Cellulophaga sp. L1A9: one gene and its partners. The protein of the gene in region 1 binds, or shares a complex with, the protein of each later gene. Links are inferred from orthologs where the notes say so. Each region holds a gene or a part of one and is shown on either strand. Other genes may lie near its edges. The genes, in order: tsaD, tsaB and tsaE.

Region 1 (3,123 bases):
TGTTTCTGTTCTAAGTCGGTTTTCTCCTAAAGAAACAGGTGTGTAGCCTAAATTTAAGGCTAATTCTATTTCAGGCGTACTAAAATCTCCTTCAGGACCAATAAGTATCAACGCATTACTGCCAGGAGTTAATCGCTCTTTTAGATCTATTTTTTCAGTTTCTTCACAATGTGCTATAAAGAATTGTTGCTCTTTGTTGGTGTTGGGATTGTTTTGTGTTATAAATGTTTTAGCGCTAATGGGTTCGTTTAATTTTGGCAGATGATACTGTAACGATTGCTTCATGGCAGATTGCAAGACCTTTTCCATGCGGTCTAGTTTTAAAACTTTGCGTTCTGAATTATCACAAATAATAGGTGTTATTTCTGTGATGCCAATTTCTGTAGCTTTCTCTAAAAACCATTCATAACGGTCATTCATTTTTGTAGGTGCTACTACTAAATGTAACGCTGGACTGTTTTTTTTATAGTAGGTTTCTTTGGTTATTTTTACAGCGCATTTACGTAAATCTGCGCGTAAAATTTCAGCTTCAAAAAGATATCCTTTTCCATTGGTGAGATGTAATAAGTCGCCCTCTTTTTTTCGGAGTACTTTTACAATATGTTTGCTCTCTTCTGTTGGAAAAATAAACTCGGGGATATCTTGACTTATATCTGGATTGTAAAAAAGTTGCATGCTTTTGGGTGTATTAGATTTTAGTTAGCGCGTGTTCTAAACCAAGTTCGATGTAAAATTGTAATTCTTCTTCAGTCCTTAGACCTTTTGAGCTTACATAAATATATTCTTTGGCAGGTTTCTTTGTGAAGTCCATAAGGCGTACTGCTTCTTTTTTCATGATCTCATCCATTTTTGAAGAAATAACTCGTACCATTAGATCTTGTTTGATAACACCTATTGCCATCTTTCCTTGGTATAGAAAAACAACACCCCCAAACATTCTTTTTTGTGTGATTGCTTCAGAGATCTCCTTTGGAAAACACCTGAAGGAAGCTTCAATACGTTTAGAGAGTTGTTCATTATAAGCCATTATTTTTCAGACTCCGTAAGCACATAACGGGCTTTTGCACTGATATGTTGATTAGAAAACATCTTCTCTTTATATTTTAAATACCCAACAATACCAATCATTGCGGCATTATCTGTGCAATATTCAAATTTAGGAATGTAGGTTTTCCAGCCATATTTTTGTTCTGCTTCAACAAGTGCTTTTCGGATGCCCGAGTTTGCAGAAACTCCGCCGCCAATAGCTATACTTTTTACGCCAGTTTCCTTTACTGCTTTTTTAAGCTTAGACATTAAAATATCTATTATGGTATATTGTATAGAAGCACAAATATCATCTCTATTTTCTATTAAGAAATTAGGGTTTTCTTTTACCTGTTTTTGGCAGAAGTAAAGAATACTAGTTTTTAAGCCACTGAAACTAAAATTGAGTCCGCCTACTTTGGGTTTGGGAAACGGGAATGCTTTAGGATTTCCTAATTGCGCATACTTATCAATTAATGGGCCGCCAGGATATGGCAAGCCTAGAATTTTGGCAGATTTGTCAAAGGCTTCGCCAACGGCATCATCAAGAGTTTGTCCTAAAATTTCCATATCAAAATAATCGCGAACAAGAACAATTTGAGTATGCCCACCACTGATGGTCATTGCTAAAAAAGGAAAGCTTGGTTTTTTGCTGTTTTCTTCTTCAATAAAATGCGCTAAAATATGCGCTTGCATATGATTTACCTCAATTAATGGGATGTTTAAACCCAGTGCTAATGACTTTGCAAAAGAGGTTCCTACTAATAATGAGCCCATAAGTCCAGGTCCGCGTGTAAAAGCTATGGCGGATAACTGTTTTTTATCGATATTTGCCTTAGCTAACGCTTGATGAACTACGGGAACTATGTTTTGTTGGTGTGCTCTTGACGCAAGTTCGGGAACAACACCGCCATATTCTTCATGAATTTTTTGGGTTGCTACTACGTTACTGAGTCTTTTGTTGTTGTGTAAAACAGCAGCAGATGTGTCATCACAAGAAGACTCAATGGCAAGTATATAAATTGTTTCGTTTTCCATGCAAATTGGAATAATAATTGGAGTGCAAAGATAAAACATAATAGTCCTATCAAAAAACTGGGTAAAATAATAGTTCGCTTCCTGCTGGTAATTTTTATTATCTGTGTTTTGACGACGCTTGTTTTTTCGCTTCCGATAGTGCAAACCTCATTAGCCGCAAAGGTTACCAAGTCTATCAATGACACCTATAAAACAGATATTTCTCTAGATAAGCTCAAAGTTTCTTTTATTACTTGGGATACTGATTTAAAAGGGGTGTATATTAAAGATTATCAAAAAGACACACTTTTTTACGTTAAGAAGCTAAATACTTCAATTTTGAGTATTAGAAACTTAATTAATGGTAATTTGGAGTTTGGTGCCATTACGATAGATGACCTTAACTTTAAGCTAAAAACCTATAAAGGTGAAACCACTTCCAATATCAATGTTTTTATAGCAAAACTCGATGATGGTAAACCAAGAGATCCGGGAACACCACCTTTTTTATTTACAGCTACAGACGTACTTATCGAGAATAGTAAATTCACTTTTATAGATGAAAATCTAGAAAGTCCTGCTGTTTTAAATTTTACGGATCTAAGTATTGATGCGGAAGAATTAAAAATACTAGGTCCAGAGGTCACCACAAATATTAAAAACCTTTCATTTAAAAGTAAACGGGACTTACAGGTAGAACATATGGCTACTTCTTTTAAGTATACGAAAGAACAAATGACCTTCGATGCCTTAGAAATAAAATCTACTGAATCAGAATTGAAAGGGAATTTAATAATGGATTATGGGCCTGGTGATTTCTTAGACTTTGTGAATAAAGTGAAATTCACGGCAGACTTCGTAGACTCCAAACTCTCGTTTAATGAAATAAACCATTTGTATAATGAATTTGGAAGAAATAAAGAGGCTTATTTTTCTTCTCATTTTAGTGGTGTTTTAAATGATTTAAGCTTAGATGATTTATTCCTTACTTCAGACAATACAGGAGTGCGTGGAGATTTTAATTTCAAAAATTTATTTAAGAGCGATAATCCATTTGTAATGGAGGCGCAAATAAAGAAC
Region 2 (3,133 bases), 970 kb from region 1 along the record:
AGAATTGCAATCACTGCATTTTTTTCCTACATATATTCGCTAATTACTTTGAAATTTCTTACTTTTAAGGAAACACAAAATTAAAATCATTATGGCAATTTTAAAAGTAATTGAAGTATTAGCAAATTCAGAAAAAAGCTGGGAAGATGCAACTAAAAAAGCAGTAGCTCAAGCATCAAAAAGTGTGAAAAATATTCGTTCTGTATACGTTAACGAGCAAAGTGCTTCTGTAGAAGACGGCGAAGTAAAAGATTTTAGAGTGAATGTAAAAATCACCTTTGAAATAAAATAGTACCTATTTTAAATAATAGTATTAAAAGCGCATTTTATGCGCTTTTTTTATGCTTTGAAATTACATGAACCGTATAAATGACGCTAATAAGACAACTTTTGCCGTAATACAACGATATGATAGGATTTTAAACTTCTATTAAGTTACTTTGCCAAGACAAATAAATTACAATATATTAAAACAGTACTATGGAAAAACTTACAGATTATCAAGAACATATAGATAATGCCATTAATTGGATCTGGGCTGCACTCCCTAATTTAATTCTTGCTATAGTGATCTTTATAATTGGTTTATGGCTGATTAAAGTAGTCAATAAAATGGTCCGTAAATTTTTCATAAAACAAGATTATGATCCCTCTTTAGAAAGCTTCTTACAAAGCCTTATAAGCATTGGATTAAAAATAACCTTATTTGTTCTTGTTATTACGCAATTAGGCGTGCAATCTTCTTCTTTAGTGGCTATAATTGGTGCTGCGGGACTTGCTATTGGTTTAGCACTGCAAGGTTCTCTAGCAAATTTTGCCGGCGGAGTATTAATTCTAATATTTAAGCCTTTTAAAGTTGGCGATTTTATTGCTGCTCAAGGCGTAGATGGTACCGTAAAAGAAATATCGATATTCACTACCAAATTAAGCACCTTCGGAAATCAAATTGTAATTGTTCCTAATGGGCAATTATCCAACAACAACATTACTAATTATAATGCTCAAGAAACCCGTAGAGATAAAATTTCTATTGGTATAGGATATGGTTCAGATTTGAAAAAAGCAAAAGAAATTCTTTTAAAAATTTGTGCGGATTACGAAACTATTTTTGAGGATCCTGCTCCTGCAGTTTATGTGGATGAACTGGCAGAAAGCTCTGTAAATCTTACCTTGCGTTTCTGGGCTAAGAATTCAGATTTCTGGGAAGCACACTTCTACGTAATGGAAGAAACAAAACTTAGGTTTGATGCAGAAGGTATTGAAATTCCATTCCCACAAGTGGTTCAGTATAACAAATAAATTTAAGCTTTCTTCTTTAGTAGAATAAAGTCTTTTAAATAATAAGGTTCAAAGTAAGCAACATTCTCAACGTTGTTTTCTTTGAACTTTTTATAGGAGAGCATTGCCATTTCTTTTGCTGAAGGCACTACTGTAGTATCAAAACTAAAATTAGGGTGAATTAAAGTCTCTTTACACTTCTGAGCTCCATTCCCTAAAATTAGCACCTTACCTTTTACTGCATAATCCTGAAATGAATTTTCATCAATAATTTCAGCTTTGGTTTCTCTAATCTCCTCTAAATTTTGATTAAAAACACTAGAGTACACTTCCATACGGCGCGCATCTAAAACAGGAATCACAAAACTTACCTCATTGGTATTGGCTTGACAAGCCATGCTTTCTAACGTAGGAATCGCGATCAAAGGAAGATCTAGTGCAAAACACAAGCCTTTTGCCGCAGAAACACCTATACGCAAGCCAGTATACGACCCAGGTCCTTTACTTACCGCTATACCTTCTAAATCCTTTAAATTCAATGACGCCATTTCTAAAGCCTCTTCTATGAATACATGCAATTGTTCTGCATGAGAATAATCTGCGCTGTCAAACTCCTTGATTGCTAAAAGCGTTCCATTATCCGCAATGCTTACGGAACAATTTGTAGTTGCTGTTTCTAAATTTAAAAGTATTGCCATAATACTTGCAAAGATACATGCAACTACGAAATTTAAAACAAAAAAAGATCCATAATGAATTATGAATCTTCTACTCTATTGTTTTGTCTCTCTTTTAATCTAACGTAATAGGTATTCCAAAATAAAATTCTAAAATTTTAAGCCTTAAAATATAATCATACTTGGTACGTACTAACTGGGCCTCTGCATCATCTACTCTAGATTGTGCTTGGCTATAATCAAAAGCATTCATCAACCCTACATCAAAACGCTCTTTAGAATACTCAAACGCTAAGCGATTAGCCTCCACTGTTTTTTCCGCTGCTTCATAGGCCTTAGAAAAACTCGTTACATCAACATAAGCCTGATTAACGGTAGTCTCCAACGCTAATTTATCTTGTTCTAATTGATTTTTTGCGCGGTCTACACCTATTTTTGATCGTTTAATATTGTTTTTTACAGTAAAGCCATTAAATATAGGAATGCTTAATTGCGCTCCATAAGCCAAACCGTCAAAAATCCAAAGTTGATCCTTAAAAGATGGGTTATAAAGATTATTGGTTCCATCTAAAAGTTGTGTAGCATCAGAATATCTAGAGCCATAATTAAAAAAACCGCTTAGTGTGGGAAGTAATGCTCCTTTACTAATTTTAAGATCTTTTTCGGCTAATTCAATATCCATTTCTGAAAATTTAATATCATTCCTAAACGTTAACGCTTTCTCGTAAATTACTCTAGGTGTGTTTGTTAAAACTTCTGACGGTGGAATCTCAAAAGTTTCATCCGCAATATCAAAGTTTTCGTAATCGGTAATTTGTAATAATTGTGCTAAATTAATTCTGGAAATTAAAATTAGATTTTCAGCGTTTACGATTTGTTGTTCTTGCGTAGCTGCAGTTGCTTCAATTTGCAGTAAATCTCCACGTGCCACCACACCAGCATCTACTAATTCTTTTGTACGCAATAAGTCTTGTTGCGTAACTGAATATTGCGCTTTAAAGACAATTAAAGACTCTTTGTTAGACAATACCTGCAGATAAGCATTTACTACACTTAAACGAATATCGTCCTTTAAATCATCTAAACGATATTGAAAGGAAATAGCATTTAATTTTGCACGATTATAACGATGTACATTCCTTAAACCATTAAACAATGTTATGTTAGACGACAAACTT
Region 3 (2,998 bases), 1.4 Mb from region 1 along the record:
TTTCAACTGACTAAAGTAATCTTCTTTGTCTAGAGTATTCTTGTCATTTCTGAGAAGTAATAATTCTTTGATTAATCCATGCTCATTATTTCCCAAAACAGTAAGTTGTGTTAGTACCTCCTGAACCTCTTCTTCTATATCTTCATTTAAAACATCGTTCTTACTCTTATATTTTATAATTTGGTTTAACAATATAAAAGTCAGTATTACAGGAATCATTATGGGCAATGATGTTAATAACTCATGCTCATCTAATTTAGTATTAGAATTATCTAAAATTGTAAACATTTGAAATACCACAACAATTAGGTTTATAAATATACCCCACTTCAAAATATTATTAGTGGTGTAAAACCAGGTAGCCAAAAGTACTATATAGAAGAGTTTAGTAAAAAAATAATACCCAAAGAGTTTTACATGCGCAAACCCTGTGTTGTAATGAAATGTTCCTAATCGCAAAATTCCATCAAGATCATCAGGAATAAAATTATAGATATATAGCATACAAGGAGTTAAAACCACTAGAACAGCTATAAAATAACCTGTTTTACCGTTTGATTTATTTCCATGTTTAAACAATGGTAATTTATTATTGTATAATAGATGCATTTCTAATTTCCTAACTTCTTCAATAAGCGTATTTTTCTCGTTTATGGAAGTTGTTTTAGCTGCTTTATCAGTGAGCCATCGGCTCTTTAAATCAAATATTCTTTTCTCTTTAAAATTAGTTTTCAATAATTTTAACATATCATAGGTCAATATTTGAATAAACGTGACTTTAAATATTTTAGATCTCCTATATACAAGGTGCAATAAAATACTGTAACAAACACCTAAGCCACAGCCCACAAAATAAATGTTCTGTTCAACCTCTAATTCTTGGACAATAATTTGATTTAATTGAAATACAAAATAAATGATTGTTGGAAGTATTAAACACCTCCACCAATTTGATATTGTTAGAAACCAAATACTAAGTATTACAATGACATAAAATTTCCCAAATAAGAAATAGATTAAATATTCTGCATTTTTAAAATGTTGAATTTCATAGGAAAAAAACCATAAATCTAATATCGTAGTTCTTGGAAACAATAAATATATATACAGTAAAACCGGTAAACAAAATACCAAAATAGCCAAAAGTAAATTCAGCTTTAATAATTTCTTAGGTATAATTTTCAATAGGGAACTTTTTTGCCATAAATATATACCTTAAAATTGTATGTTCTAAAAATATGATATGAATAAGGAATATAGACAAGAGGAAATTAAAGAAATAGCGAAATTAATTATTGAAAACTCGCCTTCAAAAAAAATATGTTTTCATGGCGAAATGGGTGCAGGTAAAACAACTTTAATAAAAGCTATTGTAAAAGAACTTGGCGGCCATGGAGAAGCAAGCAGTCCTACTTTTGGAATTGTCAATGAATATAGTGATGCTCAAAACAATACTCTAGCGTATCATTTTGATTTTTACAGATTAAATGACGAATCTGAAGCCTTAGATTTTGGCGTGGAAGATTACCTGTATTCCAATCATTGGGTTTTTATGGAATGGCCAGACAAAATTGGTAGTTTAATTCCAGAAGATGCTACTCACCTCTCTATTTCTATACTAGATACAAGCACCAGAATGCTTCAAATTCCGTCTTAATACCTTTCGCTATACTCATGCCCAATATGCAAAAAAATAAGTACATCGCTTAGGCCTTGTTTTTGTTATGTTTTTTCCGTTAAAAAAAATTTTATCGACAATGTGTAGGTTTTTAATGTTAAAATACTTAATTTAACATTGTGAGAAGATATTTAATTAGGTGTTTTCTTACATTTAAATCAAAATCAAATAAAAACCAACTAAATTTATTTTACGATGAACACAAAAAAATCCCTCCTAGCAATCGCAGCAATCGCATTATTCGCATTATCTTCTTGTACTTCTACAAGTTCAACTGATGATGATAAATTATATGAGATAAACTCAGTCGATAAGGCCGAAATCAAAATTCTTCCTCAAGGATAAAAATTAAATTATTTCGTTAAAGCAACTCAATTTTATTGAGTTGCTTTTTTGTATACAATATTTTCAAATATTTAAAGTTTAAAGTACTATCCTAGTACTAGAGACATTTATGAGCACCGAAAAAAAAAAAATTAGAAAAAAATTACTAATCGAAGGTTTGCTAGCTTTATTCATCTCACTATCAGTCTTATTCTTTTACAGCTACAAGTATTTACCTTCAAGCCCAGATATAAAAACTTGGAATTTCTTAGGAGTTCCAATAACTCAAAATGGTTATGGTAACATAAAAATTGCCGTTTGGTATTATTTAAATAAAATAATACCATTATACCTATTAACTATTTGGTTTATAACTTGCAAAAACTGGTGGTACCATGCTATTTTAATCCCAATTGCCATGTATGCTTTCCAATTATTTTCTTCTATTTATGGTGAGTCTTTAAAAGTTGACGAAAACGAATTGCTTTATTTATTGGGCGTCTGTATGATTATCATACCCATAGTATATTTTATTCGCGTAAAATTATTTGATAAACATGTACACGGCATAGATCTAGATGCTATTGATGCAGAACTAAAAGAATATAAGGAAAGAGAACGCCTGCAAAAAGAAAAAGACCTAAAGGGTAAAAAGTTGTAAATTTGCTTTTACTATTATTTTAATAGTGCTAGTTTGTCAATTTTCATTGACTAATTTTTATATTTACAGCAAATGGATAAACCAACGTCGCCCTTTAGCAAACAACAGTTACTTCCGCAAGAAGAAACCCTTGAAGTATTACGCCAAAAAGGAGAACTCTTCATTGGAATTCCTAAAGAAAATCAATACCAAGAAAAACGTATTTGCTTAACTCCCGATGCCGTAAATGCGATTACCGCAAACGGACATCGCGTACTTTTGGAAGCAGGAGCTGGCGAAGGGGCTAATTTTACAGATATAGAATACACCAATGCAGGTGCAGAAATTACTAGAGA

The links.
Region 2: the proteins of tsaD (region 1) and tsaB are in contact, whole or in part, in a solved structure (PDB 4WQ4), measured with the Escherichia coli proteins. The link is inferred for Cellulophaga sp. L1A9 from one-to-one orthologs.
Region 3: the proteins of tsaD (region 1) and tsaE are in contact, whole or in part, in a crystal structure (PDB 6N9A), measured with the Thermotoga maritima proteins. The link is inferred for Cellulophaga sp. L1A9 from one-to-one orthologs. Residues at the interface, in WP_004082750.1 of Thermotoga maritima: Cys10, Asp11, Arg49, His50, Leu82, Gly84, Gly135, Gly136, Glu154, Thr155, Leu156, Asp157, Asp158, Ser159, Glu162, Asp165, Lys166, Arg169, Leu170, Tyr175, Lys213, Thr214, Leu217, Tyr218, Gln221, Arg222, Asn324; in WP_004082108.1 of Thermotoga maritima: Leu37, Gly38, Lys46, Lys57, Val59, Lys60, Ser61, Thr63, Phe64, Thr65, Leu66, Met67, Val69, Pro71, Tyr82, Arg83, Leu84, Asp86, Asp88, Phe89, Asp93, Ile128, Asp130, Glu131, Arg134.

The regions. Positions count from the first base shown.
Region 1 is NZ_CP047027.1:3,554,789-3,557,911, forward strand. The notes cover bases 46-3,005. They hold tsaD (tRNA (adenosine(37)-N6)-threonylcarbamoyltransferase complex transferase subunit TsaD), read right to left. Parts: upstream 2,065-3,005; coding sequence 1,027-2,064; downstream 46-1,026. Other genes in these bases: GQR94_RS15750 (16S rRNA (uracil(1498)-N(3))-methyltransferase), read right to left, coding at 46-675; GQR94_RS15755 (TfoX/Sxy family protein), read right to left, coding at 689-1,027; GQR94_RS15765 (translocation/assembly module TamB domain-containing protein), read left to right, coding at 2,203-3,005. In the rest of the region: more of GQR94_RS15750, read right to left, coding at 1-45; more of GQR94_RS15765, read left to right, coding at 3,006-3,123.
Region 2 is NZ_CP047027.1:2,584,583-2,587,715, reverse strand. What follows is about bases 140-3,109. They hold tsaB (tRNA (adenosine(37)-N6)-threonylcarbamoyltransferase complex dimerization subunit type 1 TsaB), read right to left. Parts: upstream 1,977-3,109; coding sequence 1,302-1,976; downstream 140-1,301. Other genes in these bases: GQR94_RS11190 (TolC family protein), read right to left, coding at 2,071-3,109; GQR94_RS11200 (mechanosensitive ion channel family protein), read left to right, coding at 481-1,299; GQR94_RS11205 (dodecin family protein), read left to right, coding at 140-292. Also shown: GQR94_RS11210 (NifU family protein), read left to right, coding at 1-1; more of GQR94_RS11205, read left to right, coding at 92-139; more of GQR94_RS11190, read right to left, coding at 3,110-3,133. UniProt on the Escherichia coli protein: Required for the formation of a threonylcarbamoyl group on adenosine at position 37 (t(6)A37) in tRNAs that read codons beginning with adenine.
Region 3 is NZ_CP047027.1:4,934,110-4,937,107, forward strand. Bases 116-2,950 are described here. They hold tsaE (tRNA (adenosine(37)-N6)-threonylcarbamoyltransferase complex ATPase subunit type 1 TsaE), read left to right. Parts: upstream 116-1,243; coding sequence 1,244-1,657; downstream 1,658-2,950. Other genes in these bases: GQR94_RS21770 (hypothetical protein), read right to left, coding at 116-735; GQR94_RS21780 (hypothetical protein), read left to right, coding at 2,133-2,663; GQR94_RS21785 (alanine dehydrogenase), read left to right, coding at 2,736-2,950. Outside these bases: more of GQR94_RS21770, read right to left, coding at 1-115; more of GQR94_RS21785, read left to right, coding at 2,951-2,998. UniProt on the Escherichia coli protein: Required for the formation of a threonylcarbamoyl group on adenosine at position 37 (t(6)A37) in tRNAs that read codons beginning with adenine.